Regions from separate parts of the Roseixanthobacter psychrophilus genome, predicted to be linked through region 1. Evidence: predicted binding sites of a transcription regulator. Region 1 holds the regulator's gene; each other region holds the start of a gene.
What was found. Region 1 encodes PhoB, which activates phosphate uptake and scavenging genes when phosphate is short. Its sites were predicted from a motif close to TGTCATNNANCTGTCAT; they were not measured.

Region 1 (3,851 bases):
ACAACATGCAGCAGGCGGCGCGCTGCGCCGATATCACGGCCTTCTTCTATCTGGGAGAATTGGTTGAAGTCGCGCCATCCGACGTGATCTTCACCAATCCCAAGCAGATCAAGACCCGCGACTACATCACCGGCCGCTTCGGCTGAGCGAACAAGGATCTGCGAGATGTCCGACCATACCGTCTCGGCCTTCGATGCCGAGCTGAAGGAGATCGGCCGCAAGGTCGTCGAAATGGGTGGCCAGTCCGAGCGCATGGTGGCCGATGCCGTCGGCGCCCTGATCCGCCGCGATACCGCCGCCGCCCAGCGGGTGATCCTGCTCGACACGAGCGTCGATCACCTGCAGCGGGAAATCGAGGAAAAGGCCATCCTCTGCATCGCCAAGCGTCAGCCGGTCGCCAGCGACCTGCGTGACGTGGTGGCTTCGATCCGCATTGCTTCCGACCTGGAACGCATCGGCGATCTCGCCAAGAACGTGGGCAAGCGCGTGCTCGCCATCGAAGGGGAATACCATCCCCAGAAGCTGGTGCGCGGCGTCGAGCACATGTCCGACCTGGTGCTTGAGCAGCTCAAGGAAGTGCTGGACGCCTATGCCAGCCGCGACAAGGCCAAGGCCGTGGACGTGTGGGTGCGCGACAGCGGCATCGACACCATGTACACGTCCCTGTTCCGCGAGCTTCTCACCTATATGATGGAAGATCCGCGCAACATCTCGGTGTGCACGCATCTGCTGTTCTGCGCGAAGAACATCGAGCGCATCGGCGACCACGCGACCAATATCGCGGAAACCATCTATTACATGGTGTCCGGCCAGGTATTGTCGGACGAACGCCCGAAGGCGGATGTCTCCAGTGAGACCACCGTTGCTTTCCCGGGGGTTAGCCTTCAGGGGTAAAATCTGTGGCTGCGCGTATCTTGATTATCGAGGACGAGGAACCGCTGACCCTTCTGCTCCGCTACAATCTGGAGTCCGAGGGCTATTTCGTCGAAAGCGTCGGACGTGGCGACGAGGCCGAGACCCGGTTGCGCGAAAGCGTGCCGGATCTCGTGATCCTCGACTGGATGCTGCCGGGGTTATCGGGCATCGAACTGTGCCGCCGCCTGCGCACCCGTCCGGAAACGGAACGCCTGCCAGTCATCATGCTCACCGCAAGGGGCGACGAGACCGAGCGCGTGCGCGGCCTTGCTACCGGGGCTGACGATTATGTGGTGAAGCCCTTCTCCGTGCCGGAACTGTTGGCGCGCGTGCGCGCCCTGCTGCGCCGGGCGAAGCCGGAGCATGTCGCCACCCTACTGCGGGCCGGCGACATCGAGCTGGACCGGGAGACCCACCGGGTGCACCGCTCCGGCCGCGAGGTGCATCTCGGGCCAACCGAATTCCGCCTGCTGGAATTCCTCATGCAGAGCCCAGGACGGGTGTTCTCACGGGAGCAATTGCTCGACGGGGTGTGGGGGCAGGACGTCTATATCGACGAGCGCACCGTGGACGTGCATGTCGGCCGGCTGCGCAAGGCGATCAATCGCGGGCGCCAGTCGGATCCGATCCGCACCGTCCGTGGCGCCGGCTATTCCTTCAACGAGATGTTCGCCCGCGTTCACTGAGCGGATGACGAGGAAGGCCCATGGGTTGACTCATGGGTCTTCGGCCAAGCTTGGGCCTTCGGTCAAGCTAGCGCGGCGCCTGAGCGTAGCCCTCCCGGCCCCGTTCGGAAGCCGCTGGTATGATGCGGTCCGCGCTCAAGGCGGCATCATCCGAAGGTTGCGGTAGGTCATCCCAAACGAGGATATCGGCGTCCTCCCGTGTGATGGCCGCCCGATGGGGCCATGGCTAAACGTGAAGGCAACGGAGGATTTGGCCTCCAGTCTTCACGAGACCCTGCGCTATGGCCCAAGAGTCCCATCCCCTGCCGCCGTTCTCCGCGTCCGTATCCCGCGTGCGGACGGCATCCAACGCCAGCGCCGTGCGCCGCTGGAACGCGCTCCTGGCGGTGTGCCTCGGTGGCATGCTGCTCGCCTCGGCCTTCACCAGCGCTAGGGCGGGTGAGATCTCGCCGCCGCTGAATTGCGCGGAAGCCGCGTCGATCATCGCCCGCTCGGGCGCGGCGATCATCCGCAACTCACCGACCACCTACGACCGCTATGTGCGCGACGGCAGCTTCTGCGGCCCGGATGGGGCCACGACCCCGGCCTTCGTTCCGACCTGGGACAATCCGGATTGTTTCGTCGGATACAGCTGCGGCAATTTCCCTTCGCGCTAGCGCCGGAGCCGCTCAGGCTCAATCGCGCTCGGCGGCGAATCCCGCTCCAACTCTTGGATAGAGAAGGTTCACCGATCAGATGGGCCACTCAATCTGATCGGAACGTGTGCCAGGTGGCGCCGGATCGGCTGCTCCGCTCCTCCAAGCTGCGCCGATGGTCGAATAGGTGAGGGGCTTCTTCCTCAGCGTAATCTTGCCTTAAGATGCGCGCCGAGGAGACCCAAGCATGAAGAAAATCCTAGGCATCGTTGCCGTGGCCGCCACTTTGTTTTCAGGGGCGGCACAGGCGCAGGCGCCCGTGCAGCAAGATTATCCAAACCGGCCGATCCGGCTCGTTGTGCCGTTTGCGGCGGGCGGTTCCACCGACATCGTCGCCCGCATCATCGCTGCGAAGATGAGCGATATTCTCAAACAGCCCGTGGTGGTGGAAAATCGCGGCGGTGCCGGCGGCAATGCGGGGGCAGCCTCCGTCGCCCGCGCCGCGCCGGACGGATACACGGTGCTGATGGGCACGGTCGCCACCCATGCCATCAATCCCGCGCTTTACGCCAAGATGCCCTATGACCCGGTGAAGGATTTCGCGCCGGTCTCGCTGCTGGTGAATGTGCCCAATGTGGTGATCGTCCATCCCTCATTGAACGTGAAGACCACGGCGGAGCTGATCGCGCTGCTGAAGGCCAATCCGGACAAATATGAATATGCCTCCTCGGGCGTCGGCACGCCGCTGCACCTGTCGGGCGCGCTGTTCGAGAGCATGGCCGGCGTGAAGATGACCCATATTCCCTACAAGGGCGCGGGCCCCGCAATGCTCGATGTGGTCAGCGGCAATGTGAAGATCATGTTCGACAATCTGCCGTCCGCCATCGGCCAGATCCGCAAGGGCGCGGTGGTGGGCTTGGCTGTGACCACGAAGGAGCGCTCGCCGGCCGCTCCGGATATCCCGACCGTTTCGGAATCCGGCCTGCCGGGTTATGAGACCTATTCCTGGAACGCGATCTTCGCGCCGGCGGGAACGCCCATGGCCTATATCGACAAGCTGGCCGCGGCGGGCGCGCAGGCGGTTGCCGATCCTGAGGTCAAGGCGAAGCTGGCGGATCTCAGCGCCATCACTGTCGGCAGCAGGCCGGATCAGCTCGCCGCCCACGTGAAGTCTGAAATCGCCAAATGGGCGCCGGTGGTGAAGGCGTCGGGCGCCTCGGTCTCCGAATAATCATCGGCTATCCCGCCCCCCGCCTGCGGGGGGCGGCCATCTAAGACGCTGCCCCGCCTCGCGGGGGCGGCGATCAGGGAGGCGGTGCCGCGCCGGTTGGCGGCGCAAACGCAGTTCCTGTCGACCCGTCCAGGGAGGCCGGGCCCTTCAGCGCACCGGATCACATGCCGGTCTGTAGCGCTCGGCACCTTTTCTTAGGCGTGTCGGTGTCCGCGTCGCGCGCGGGCACCGAATGTGTGATGTCAGATCCGCGCCACCCGCCGGTCGCGCCGGCGATCCTGCGTCGGCTGGTAGGCCATGCGCGCATGGGTCGCGCAATAGGGCATCCCCGAGAGGCTGCGCCCGCCGCAGAAATAGAAGCTCTCCGTCCCAGGCTCGCCGATC
Region 2 (3,851 bases), on a different contig from region 1:
CTTCACCTTCTTCAAGCTCGGCTATTCGCCCTTCACGCTCGCCTTTCTCTTCGTGCTCTACGAGGCGGCCGGCATCGGGGCGAACTTCATCGGCGGCTGGCTCGCGGGCCGCTTCGGCATCACGCGCATGCTCACGGTCGGCCTGACGACGCAGATCTCCGGCTTTCTGATCCTGTCGGCGGTCTCCCCGTCCTGGGAGACCGCCCTGCTGGTCCCCTGGGTCGTCGCCGCGCAGGGCGTCTGCGGCGTCGCCAAGGATCTGACCAAGACCGCATCCAAGTCCGCCATCAAGGTGACCGAGGCCGACGCCAAAGGGGGTAACGCGAACAGCCGCCTATTCCGCTGGGTGGCGTGGTTCACCGGATCGAAGAACGCCATGAAGGGGTTCGGCTTTCTGCTCGGCGGCGCGCTCCTCGAACTCATCGGCTTCCGTCCCGCACTGTGGCTGATGGCTGGCGCGCTCGCCCTCGTCCTGGCCGGTGTCGTCTTGTCGTTGCCGCCCATGTTGGGAAAAGCGAAGTCAAGCAAGAGCATGAAGGAGCTCTTTGCCAAGAACCGGGGCGTGAACCTGCTCGCCCTGGCCCGCGTGGCCCTGTTTGGCGCGCGCGACGTCTGGTTCGTCGTCGGCGTGCCGGTCTTCCTCTACGGGTCTGGCTGGACCTTCATCATGGTGGGCGGCTTCCTGGCCCTGTGGACCATCGGCTACGGCATCGTCCAAGCTGCCGCACCCGCCGTCGTGACCCGCAGTCCGGACGGGCTCTCCCGGGAGGTCCCCGCAGCGCGATGGTGGGCCCTCGCCCTCACCCTGATTCCGGTCGCGATGGCAGGCTGGCTTGCCTTCGCACCGCCCCATGCGGACGTCGTGCTGGTGGCGGGCCTATCCATTTTCGGCATCGCGTTCGCCGTGAACTCCTCCCTGCACTCCTACCTGATCCTGGCCTATGCCGGATCGGAGAAGGCCGCCGAGGACGTCGGCTTTTACTATGCGGCCAATGCCGCCGGACGGTTCATCGGCACGTTACTTTCCGGCCTGCTCTACCAGATTGGCGGAATCTTCGCCTGCTTGGGTGGGTCGGCCCTGATGCTCGCCGTCTGCTTGCTGACAACCTTGCTGCTGCCGACCCATGCCAATGCCGCCGAGAACACAAACCCGCGCCGCGCCCCGGCGGGCGGTTGATCCCGCTGCGTCGTAGTCGGCGCGTCACACAACAGTCGTATTGAACCTGCGATCCAATCGGAGATGAAGCCATGTCGCTCCTGCGCTCCCTGACGTGTGCCGCCATGCTCGCGGCGACCATGCTGACCCCCAGTTTTGCCCATGCCGAGTTCAAGCTCGATCCGCGCTTCACCGACGCCAACGGCGACATGGTGGCTGATACGCCGTCCGACCCGGCGAAGCAGCTGGACCCCGACACCCTCATCTTCGCCTATACCCCGGTGGAGGATCCTGCCGTCTACGCCAAGGTGTGGCAGGAATTCCTCGATCATCTCGCCAAGGTGACGGGCAAGAAGGTGCAGTTCTTCCCCGTGCAGTCCAATGCCGCGCAGTTGGAAGCCATGCGCGCCGGGCGCCTGCACGTGGCCGGTTTCAATACCGGCTCCAACCCCATCGCGGTAGCCTGCGCCGGCTTCGTGCCCTTCACCATGATGGCGGCGAAGGACGGCGCCTACGGCTACGAGATGGAGATCATCACCTATCCCGGCTCCGGCATCACCAAGGTCGAGGACATCAAGGGCAAGAAGCTGGCCTTCACCTCGGAGACCTCCAATTCCGGCTACAAGGCGCCGTCCGCGCTATTGAAGTCCCAGTTCGGCATGGAGGCGGGCAAGGACTTCGAGCCGGTGTTCTCCGGCAAGCACGACAATTCCATCATCGGCGTGGCCAACAAGGACTATCCGGCAGCGGCGGTCGCCAATTCGGTGATGAAGCGCATGATCGCCCGCGGCGTCATCAAGCCCGAGCAGGTGGTGACGATCTACAAGTCACAGACCTTTCCCACCACCGGCTACGGCTATGTCTACAATCTGAAGCCCGAGCTGGCCGCCAAGGTGAAAGAGGCGTTCTTCGGCTTCAACTGGGAGGGAACAGCCCTGCAGAAGGAGTTCCAGTCCGCCGAGCCGCCGCAGGAGAAGTTCATCCCCATCACTTTCAAGGACACTTGGGCAGTGGTGCGGCAGATCGATGACGCCATGGGCGTCAGCTACACCTGCAAGTAAGCTCCGGCGAGAGAGAGATTGCGGGATGCTGACCATCGCCGGCCTGTCCAAGCGCTACGCCAAGGGGGACAAGGCCCTCGACGATGTTTCGCTCGGCATTCCCGCCGGCCAAGTGGTTGGGCTGATCGGTCCCTCTGGTGCCGGCAAGTCGACCCTCATCCGCTGCGTGAACCGGCTGGTGGAGCCCTCGTCCGGCTCCATCCGCCTGGGCGACACCGAGATCACCCGCCTCGGCGGGGCGGGCCTGCGCCGCGCGCGGCGGCGCATGGGCATGATCTTCCAAGAATATGCCCTGGTGGAACGCCTGACCGTCATGGAGAACGTTCTCTCCGGGCGGCTCGGCTATGTGGGCTTCTGGCGCGCCTTCCTGCGCCGGTTTCCCCAAGCCGACATTGACCGGGCCTTCGCCGTGCTGGATCGCGTCGGACTGATGGATCACGTGGACAAGAGGGCCGATGAGCTCTCCGGCGGCCAGCGCCAGCGCGTCGGCATCGCGCGCGCGCTGGTACAGGAACCCGACATTCTGCTCGTGGACGAGCCCACCGCCAGCCTCGATCCCAAGACCTCCCGCCAGATCATGCGCCTGATCGTGGAGGTCTGCGCCGAGCGCCAGCTTGCGGCCATCGTCAACATCCACGACGTGGCGCTGGCGCAGATGTTCGTTCAGCGCATCATCGGCCTCAAGGCCGGGCGCGTCGTGTTCGACGGCCCTCCGGACGCACTCGATACGGCGGCCCTCACCGCCATCTATGGCGAAGAAGACTGGTCGCGCACCATTCGCGAAGCCGAGGACGATGCGGTCGAAGAAGCCGCCGCCCAGGATGCGGCCCGGCTCGTGCGAGCACAGACGACGCCCACCGCCGTCGCGAGGGCATTGTGAACGCCGATCCTGCCCTCGCGCGCCGCTGGCGCCCTTCGCCGTTTATCGCCAATCCCTGGCTGCGTTATGCGCTGCTCGCCGGCGCGGCACTCTATCTCGCACTCGCCTTCGGCAGCGTCGAGGTCAATTGGGCACGCCTGTCGGATGGCTGGGCGCGCGGCCTGCGCTTCGTCTCGGGCTTCCTGGAGCCAAATTTCTCGCGACGCTGGGACGACATCGTCCAGGGCATGATCGAGAGCCTGACCATGACGGTGACCTCCACCGTGGTGGGCATCGCGATCTCGATTCCGATCGGCATCGGCGCCGCGCGCAACCTGGTGCCGCGGCCGGTCTATTATCTGTGCCGGGCGATCATCGCCGTGTCGCGCTCCCTGCAGGAAATCATCGTCGCCATCTTTCTAGTGGCCATGGTGGGATTTGGCCCGTTCGCGGGCTTCCTCACCTTGTCCTTCGCCACCATCGGTTTCCTCTCCAAGCTGCTGGCGGAAGACATTGAGGACATAGACCCCGCCCCCGTGGAGGCGATCCGCGCCACCGGGTCGCCGTGGCCGTCGCTGATCGCCTTCGGCGTTCTGCCCCAAGTGGCGCCGCGCCTTCTCGGGCTGTCGCTCTACCGGCTCGACATCAATTTCCGCGAATCCGCCGTGGTCGGCATCGTCGGCGCGGGCGGGATCGGGGCGACGCTCAACACCGCCATCGACCGCTACGAATTCGACAGCGCCGCCGCCATTCTCATCCTCATCATCGCCATCGT
Region 3 (3,851 bases), on a different contig from region 1:
TCGGCCACCTGACCGCCCAGGACGTGGTCGCGCCGATCCCCATTTCCGCTCCGTTCCCCATCGAGGCGCGGGTGGGAGATCTCGCGGTGCCGGGTGAGGCGGCGGCCTTGGTGTCGTCGCGCCCCGACGTGATCTTCCATCTCGCAGCCATCGTCTCGGGCGAGGCGGAAGCGGATTTCGAGAAGGGGTACCGAATCAATTTCGACGGCAGCCGGGCGCTCTTCGAGGCGGTACGGGCCATCGAGGGCTACAAGCCGCGGCTGGTCTTCACCTCCTCCATCGCGGTGTTCGGCGCGCCGTTCCCGGATGCCATCGGGGACGAGTTCTTCCTGACCCCACTGACCTCCTACGGCACGCAGAAAGCCATGGGCGAGCTGCTGCTGGCGGATTATTCCCGGCGCGGCTTCTTCGACGGCGTGGGCATTCGCCTCCCCACCATTTGCGTGCGGCCGGGCAAGCCCAACAAGGCGGCCTCGGGCTTCTTCTCCGGCATCATCCGTGAGCCGCTGGCGGGGCAGGAAGCGATCCTGCCGGTTTCGGAGGATGTGCGCCACTGGCACGCCTCGCCGCGCTCGGCCGTGGGCTTTCTGCTTCACGCCGCTACCCTGGACACGGTGCCGCTGGGTGCCCGCCGCAGCCTGACCATGCCGGGGCTTTCTGTGACCGTTGGTGAGCAGATCGAAGCCCTCCGCCGGGTGGCGGGGCAGCGGGCGGTCTCCCTCATCCGCCGCGAGCCGGATCCGGTGATCGAGCAGATCGTTGCCGGCTGGCCGCGCAATTTCGATCCCGCGCGGGCGCTTTCGCTGGGTTTCCGTGCGGAATCCTCATTTGAGGAGATCATCCGCATCCATATCGAGGACGAATTGGGTGGCCAGATCGCCGTCTGAAGGCGTCGCTGATACCAAGGGCCGAGGAGTCTCACTCATCGGCCCTTGGTCGAGCCGGCCCCACAATTGAGCGAACCGGTCCGGCCTCGTCGAACACTATGGTCGTTGGCGGCGAACGATCCAAGCCACGACGGCGCCAGGGACCGTCAGGCGGCAGCGGCGAACGTCCGCGCACCAAGAACGCCGATGGCCGCGCGCAGGTCGGGCAGCAGCCGCCGATAAGCGAGACGGCGCTCGTGAATGTCGCCGAGGTCGGACACATCTTCCATTTGCCAATGATGATGATGCCGAGCGCTCGGCCGCAACGCGCTGCACTCGACGCTCGCACGGGCGCCTTGAACCAGGGAGACGACCGCGTCGATATGCGGTGCGCCGGGCAAGGTGAAGACCTCGATCGGTTTGCAGGAGAGGCCATCGGCAGGCACGCCTTCCGCGTGCAGGCATTCCACCGCCGCGAGATCGACCCGCGCCTGCAGCATCAGGCCGGCGCTGAAGGCCCGCAGATGCGGCTGGGTGTGGTTGGAAATGGCTTCAGCCAACAGGCTCAGGCCGGCATTGTCACGGCATACGAACAGGATCGAAGGCTTTGGCGCCAGCGCCATTTTACGTCTCCCAGGCAAGTGCGACCGAGCCCTCCCCGCCCCGAATCGCATCTGCCACAACCATAGATAGGGTATCCGACAGTGCGGTGACGTCCCCCGTACAGGCGACAAACGGCTGGGGATTGCGGTTTTTGCGGGTGGTCGACAGCCACGTTAACCAAATCGAAGGAAACACCAGCGATGCATCGCTTTAGGCCGGAGGAACACGATTCTGTGAGCAGTCCGGGCCTACCGGCTGATTCGGAGGCTGAAATGGCGAAGAGCGAAGTGACGAGCGCCGAGGTGAGCAAGATCGCTGCCAGGGCCCTGCGCGATCCCGCGAGCGTGACCCCTGACGAGATCAAGGCGCTGGCGGCTTCCGCACTGACCCAGGCCGCCGACAAGAAGGCGCCAAAGCCTGCGGCCGCCAAAGCCGGCCTCGCCAAAGCCACTCCTGCGAAGGCAGCCGTTGCCAAGACCGCTGTGAAAGCACCCGCGAAGGCTCCCGTTACGAAGAAGGCTCCGGCCCCCAAGGCGGCGCCAGCAATGAAGGCTGCGCCCGCCAAGGCCGCTCCCGCCAAGCCCGCTCCCGCCGAGAAGGCTTCCACCAAGAAGACTCCCAGCAAGCCGATCACGGTCGAGCCTGCCGCTCCTGTCGTGGCCGAGGTGCCGCAGGCCGCTGCCAAGGCGCCGGCTTCCAAGAAGCCGACTGCCAAGCCAGTTGGCGCCAAGAAGCCAGTCGCCAAGAAACCAGCCGCAGCCAAGGCCCCGGTCGCCGCTCCGGTCGCGATCGCTGCTCCGATTTCCGCCAAGCCCGCCTCGGTCAAAAAGGCTCCGGCCAAAGCTGCTGCCAAGCCCGTCTATGCCAAGGCTGCTCCGGCCAAGGGTCCCGTTACAAAGCCCGCCGTCACCAAGCCCGTCGCTGCCAGCGCCGCTTCTGCCAAGGCGACGAAGGGCAAGCCCGCTCCGGTCACCACCGCTCCGGTGCCCGCCGAGCCGGTGAAGGCCGCTTCTCCTGCGAAGCCGACCGCCAAGGTGAATGGCGCTAAGATTGTCGCAAAGCCGAAGACCGCCCCGAAGGTCAAGACCGCCCCCAAGGCCAAGGTCGCTGCTTCCGCACCGAAGATGGAGGCTGCGTCTGCACCTGCTGCGGATCAGGTTTCGCCGGCCAAAGCCGCCGCTCCCAAAGCCGCCGCTCCGAAGGCTGTGGCCTCGAAGCCGAAGACCAAGGCGCCCAAGAAGTCCTGAGATGACCGGGGGGCGCGGTCTCGCGCCCCCCGCATCATCCATCCGGGAAACAAAAAAACGCGCGGTGCGAGCCGCGCGTTTTTTAAACTCTCTCTCGAAGCCGGGGGCGCCTTGGCGCCGGCAAGCCGATCAGATCTGGCGTTCCACCATCATCTTTTTGATTTCGGCGATGGCCTTGGCTGGGTTCAGCCCCTTCGGGCAGGCCTGGGCGCAGTTCATGATGGTGTGGCAGCGATACAGCCGGAAGGGATCTTCCAGATTGTCGAGGCGCGAGCCCGTGCGCTCGTCGCGGCTGTCGGACAGCCAACGATGGGCCTGGAGCAGGGCTGCGGGGCCGAGATAGCGGTCGCCATTCCACCAGTAGCTAGGGCAGGAGGTGGAACAGCAGGCGCACAGGATGCACTCGTAGAGCCCATCCAGCCGTTCGCGATCATCCTTGGACTGGCGCCATTCCTTCTCGGGGGCTGTGGTGTCGGTCTGCAGCCAGGGCTCGATAGAGGCGTGCTGGGCGTAGAAGCGGGTGAGGTCGGGAACCAGATCCTTCACCACTTCCATGTGCGGCAGCGGATAGACCTTCACAACGCCCTTCACCAGCACCTCGTCCATGCCCTTGGTGCAAGCCAGGGTATTGGTGCCGCCGATGTTCATGGCGCAGGAGCCGCACACGCCCTCGCGGCAGGAGCGGCGGAAGGTGAGGGTGGGGTCGATCTTGTTCTTGATGTAGATCAGCCCGTCCAGGACCATCGGGCCGCAATCCTCGCGGTCGACATAATAGGTGTCGAGCCGCGGATTGCGTCCGTCGTCCGGGTTCCAGCGGTAGATGTGGAATTCGGTCACCTTCTTCGCGCTGGCGGGCTTCGGCCACACCTTGCCCTTGGTGATCTGCGAATTCTTCGGAAGGCTGAGCTCAACCATGGGTCATCCTGCTTCACGAAGGCGGCTGCGCCGCCCGTTCGGAACCTCGCGACGAGGGGCGCTCCGCCCCTCAGTAAACCCGCTTCTTCGGCTCGATATACTGGATGTCGTTGGACAAGGTGTAGGTGTGGACCGGCCGGTCATCCAGCCGAACCTGGCCGCTCGCCGTGTCGAGATAGGCGAGGGTGTGTTTCATCCAATTGTGGTCGTCGCGGTCCGG
Region 4 (3,851 bases), on a different contig from region 1:
GAGCGCGCCGAGCAGCACCAGCAGCGCCTTCGCCTCGATGAGCGCGGGCAAAGGCGGCGGATCGAGGAAGGCGAGGCTGCGGGCATCGCGCACGCCCCACACCGCAAGATCCAGCACCAGGCCGGAGAGGTCGGCGGCGAGGATTTCCGGCGTTGCGAAAGGTTGCAGGCTGGCGGTCTCACCTTCGCCCCACAAGCGATAGCACACGCCAGGCTCGGTGCGCCCGGCGCGGCCGCGCCGCTGGTCGGCGGCGGCGCGCGAGACGCGGACGGTCTCAAGCCGTGTCAGCCCCACATCCGGCTCGAAGCGCGGCACCCGGGCAAGCCCGCAATCCACCACCACCCGTACCCCCTCAATGGTCAGGCTGGTCTCGGCAATGGAGGTGGCGAGCACCACCTTGCGCCGCCCGGCGGGCGCGGGCAGCACCGCGCGATCCTGCTCGGCGGAATCCAGCGCGCCATAGAGCGGCACGATATCGACGGAAGGATCGCGCACCTGCGCGCGCAGCAGGTTTTCGGTGCGGCGAATTTCCCCTGCCCCCGGCAGGAAGGCCAAAACGGAGCCGCGTTCGGCGGCAAGGGCGGAGCGCACCGCCTCGGCCATCTGGGCATCGATGGGCGCACGAGCATCGCGGCCGAGATAATGGGTGGTGACCGGAAAGGCGCGGCCCGCGCTCTCCACCACCGGCGCCGGCTCGCCCGTCCCGCCCAGCAACGCGGCGACACGGGCGCCATCGAGCGTGGCCGACATGGGCAGAAGACGCAAATCTTCCCGCAACGCGCTCTGGGATTCGAGCGCCAGCGCGAGCCCGAGATCGGCATCGAGGCTGCGTTCGTGAAATTCATCGAACAGTACGGCGGCGACGCCCGACAATTCCGGGTCATCAAGGATCATGCGGGTGAAGACACCCTCTGTGATCACCTCGATCTGGGTGCGTTTCGAGACTTCCGCGCGCAGCCGCACCCGGTAGCCGACCCGCTCCCCCACCCGCTCGCCAAGGGTCTGGGCCATGCGATGGGCGGCGGCGCGCGCCGCGAGCCGCCGCGGCTCCAACACCAGGATGCGCCGACCGCCGACCCACGGTTCGTGCATCAGCGCCAAGGGAACCCGCGTGGTCTTGCCGGCGCCCGGGGGCGCGACCAGCACAGCGCTCGCCCGCTCGCGCAGCGTCGCGGTGAGGGCGGGGAGAACCTCGTCGATGGGCAAGCGGGTGTCGAACATGGACTGCTGGCTAGGAGGGGACAGCCCCTTAGGCCATCAATCGGCAGCGAAATCCAGAGGCGCGGCATCGCGGACGCCCCGGGCCATACCGCATGGCGGGACAAGCCCGAAGCCTTGGCTTATGAAGGCGGCATTCGACCGCCTCATGGAATGTCGCCCGAAATGCCGTCCACGCCGTCTTCGCTCACCGACAAGGTGCGCACCTTCGCCCTCGACGGGGCGACCGCCTCCGCCGCATTCCTGCGCGGCACCTGCGTGTTCATCGCCGAGACCGGCACCGCAACCCTGGTGGCCGATACGCCCCGGACGCTGGCGCTGCACGACGGCGTGGTGCTGTGCGCCGCCGGCGACGGACAGCGGCTCGTCACCGGCGGCGACGACGGCAAGGTGATGGAACTGCTGGCCGGCGGCGAAACGAAAACCATCGCCGCGCACAAAGGCCGCTGGATCGACCGCATCGCCCTCGGTCCGGATGGCTCGGTCGCCTTTTCCGCCGGCAAGACCGCCCATCTGGTTCCCGCGAAGGGCGAAGCACGGCGCTTTGAAGCGCCCTCCACGGTCGGCGGCCTCGCCTTTGCGCCCAAGGGGTTGCGGGTGGCTGTCGCGCATTACGGCGGCGTGAGCCTGTGGTATCCGAACGCAGCGGACGCCAAGCCCGAGCTGCTGGAATGGAAGGGCTCCCATCTCGGCGTGGCCTTCTCGCCGGACGGACGCTTCATCATCACCACCATGCAGGAGCCCGCGCTGCACGGCTGGCGCCTCGCCGACGGCGCCCATATGCGCATGACCGGCTACCCTGCGCGGGTGAAGAGCTTCGAATTCACCCATGACGGCAAATGGCTGGCGTCCTCCGGCTCGACCGAAGTGGTGCTGTGGCCGTTCGCCACCAAGGATGGGCCGATCGGCAAGCAGCCCTCCATGCAGGCGCCCTCCGCCAGTGGCGGACGCGTCACCATGGTGGCGTGCCATCCCAAGGACCCGGTGATGGCCTGCGGCTATGACGACGGCATGGTGCTGATGGTGCGCCTGACCGACGGGGCCGAGATCCTGCTGCGCGCCCCCGATGCCTCGCCGGTCTCCGCCATCGGCTGGCGCAAGGATGGCGGGGCCGTGGCCTTCGGCACGACGGGCGGCAGCGCCGGCCTGCTGGAGTTCTGAGCCGGCTGCGGTTGGGTGCGCCGATCGCCGCCCATCTTGCGCCACCATTGCGGAACCGTAATCGTCGCGGGGCTGTCACGTCGAAGAGCTATCGGCTAACGTCAGCGTCATCTCGCAGGCGCGAGATGCACCATGCCGGTCGGAGATGCTCCATGAAGATCGAGGACGTTCGCCGCAACGCCTACTCCATGCCCCTGACGAATCCCGCCTATCCGCCGGGACCTTATCGCTTCTTCGACCGCGAGTTCATGATCGTCACCTACCGCACCGACATCGAGGCTCTGCGCCGCGTGGTGCCCGAGCCGCTCGAAGTCTACGAGCCCCTGGTGAAGTACGAATTCATCCGCATGCCGGATTCCACCGGCTTCGGCGACTATACCGAGACCGGACAGGTGATCCCCGTGAAGTTCAACGGGGTCGAGGGCGGCTACGTCCATTCCATGTATCTCGACGATGAGGCGCCGATCGCCGGCGGTCGCGAGCTGTGGGGCTTCCCCAAGAAGTATGCCCACCCCAAGATGGAAGTGGAAAAGGACGTCCTGGTCGGCCGCCTGCACTACGGCAAGACCCTGTGCGTTGAAGCCACCATGGGCTACAAGCACAAGCAGGCCGACAAAGAGGCGGTGCTCGCCGCCCTGAAGACCCCGAGCTTCCTCATCAAGATCATCCCCCATGTGGACGCCACGCCACGCATCTGCGAGCTGGTGCGCTATTATCTGGAAGACATCCAGCTCAAGGAATGCTGGACCGGCCCGGCGGCCCTTGGCCTCTATCCGCACGTGATGGCCGATGTCGCCAAGCTGCCGGTGCTGGAAGTTGTCTCCGCCCTGCACCTGCGCGCCGATCTCACGCTCGGCATGGGCGAGGTCGTCTACGATTACATGACCGAACCGAAGTGATCGAACCCCAGGTGCCAATGCAGCGCTTGCGCTCCGGTGCCTGATTCGGCCTTCTTCAAATGAGAATGGCAGGTCCGGCCGGGCAATCCGCCCGCCGGCCCGGCGCGCGGATCGGGGCCGCTGGCCGGCACAGCTGGATGGGGAAAGACATGCACACGCGGATTTGTGAGAACCCCGACGACATCAGCGACATCGTCAAGGATTACGAGCGCATCGCCCTGGTGTTCCAGGGCGGCGGCGCGCTCGGGGCCTACCAGGCCGGCGTCTATGAGGCGCTGTCGGTTGCGGGCGCCGAGCCGAACTGGATCTCCGGTGTCTCCATCGGCGCCATCAATTCCGCAATCATCGCCGGCAACACGCCGGAAAACCGTATTCCGCACCTTAGGGAATTCTGGGAGACGGTCTCCGGCCGCAAGATCTGGCCGTTTACCCCCGACGGCGACATCTTCCGCGCCCTGCGCAACCAGATGAGTTCCTACGCCACCATCAACCTGGGACAGCCGGGCTTCTTCAAGCCGCGCTGGCCCAACCCCTGGCTTCTGCCGACCGGGGCGGAGGGTGCCACCAGCCTCT

Region 2: a site for PhoB is predicted at 1,200-1,216, ahead of phnD (phosphate/phosphite/phosphonate ABC transporter substrate-binding protein). Genes of this name have one in related genera too.
Region 3: a site for PhoB is predicted at 1,565-1,581, ahead of V5F77_RS21410 (arsenate reductase/protein-tyrosine-phosphatase family protein). Genes of this name have one in related genera too.
Region 4: a site for PhoB is predicted at 2,442-2,458, ahead of V5F77_RS07080 (acetoacetate decarboxylase). Genes of this name have one in related genera too.

The regions. Positions count from the first base shown of each region.
Region 1 covers NZ_JBAFWT010000024.1:31,647-35,497, forward strand. The annotation lists gene pstB (phosphate ABC transporter ATP-binding protein PstB) at 1-146, shown strand, start outside; gene phoU (phosphate signaling complex protein PhoU) at 166-894, shown strand; gene phoB (phosphate regulon transcriptional regulator PhoB) at 900-1,601, shown strand; gene V5F77_RS18945 (hypothetical protein) at 1,883-2,257, shown strand; gene V5F77_RS18950 (tripartite tricarboxylate transporter substrate binding protein) at 2,484-3,467, shown strand; gene V5F77_RS18955 (GcrA family cell cycle regulator) at 3,710-3,851, opposite strand, start outside.
Region 2 covers NZ_JBAFWT010000008.1:109,668-113,518, forward strand. The annotation lists gene arsJ (organoarsenical effux MFS transporter ArsJ) at 1-1,177, shown strand, start outside; gene phnD (phosphate/phosphite/phosphonate ABC transporter substrate-binding protein) at 1,282-2,217, shown strand; gene phnC (phosphonate ABC transporter ATP-binding protein) at 2,243-3,097, shown strand; gene phnE (phosphonate ABC transporter, permease protein PhnE) at 3,094-3,851, shown strand, end outside.
Region 3 covers NZ_JBAFWT010000031.1:7,245-11,095, forward strand. The annotation lists gene denD (D-erythronate dehydrogenase) at 1-887, shown strand, start outside; gene V5F77_RS21410 (arsenate reductase/protein-tyrosine-phosphatase family protein) at 1,034-1,489, opposite strand; gene V5F77_RS21415 (hypothetical protein) at 1,742-2,716, shown strand; gene V5F77_RS21420 (succinate dehydrogenase iron-sulfur subunit) at 2,846-3,631, opposite strand; gene sdhA (succinate dehydrogenase flavoprotein subunit) at 3,702-3,851, opposite strand, start outside.
Region 4 covers NZ_JBAFWT010000005.1:46,416-50,266, forward strand. The annotation lists gene hrpB (ATP-dependent helicase HrpB) at 1-1,221, opposite strand, end outside; gene V5F77_RS07075 (WD40 repeat domain-containing protein) at 1,384-2,379, shown strand; gene V5F77_RS07080 (acetoacetate decarboxylase) at 2,532-3,278, shown strand; gene V5F77_RS07085 (DUF3734 domain-containing protein) at 3,428-3,851, shown strand, end outside.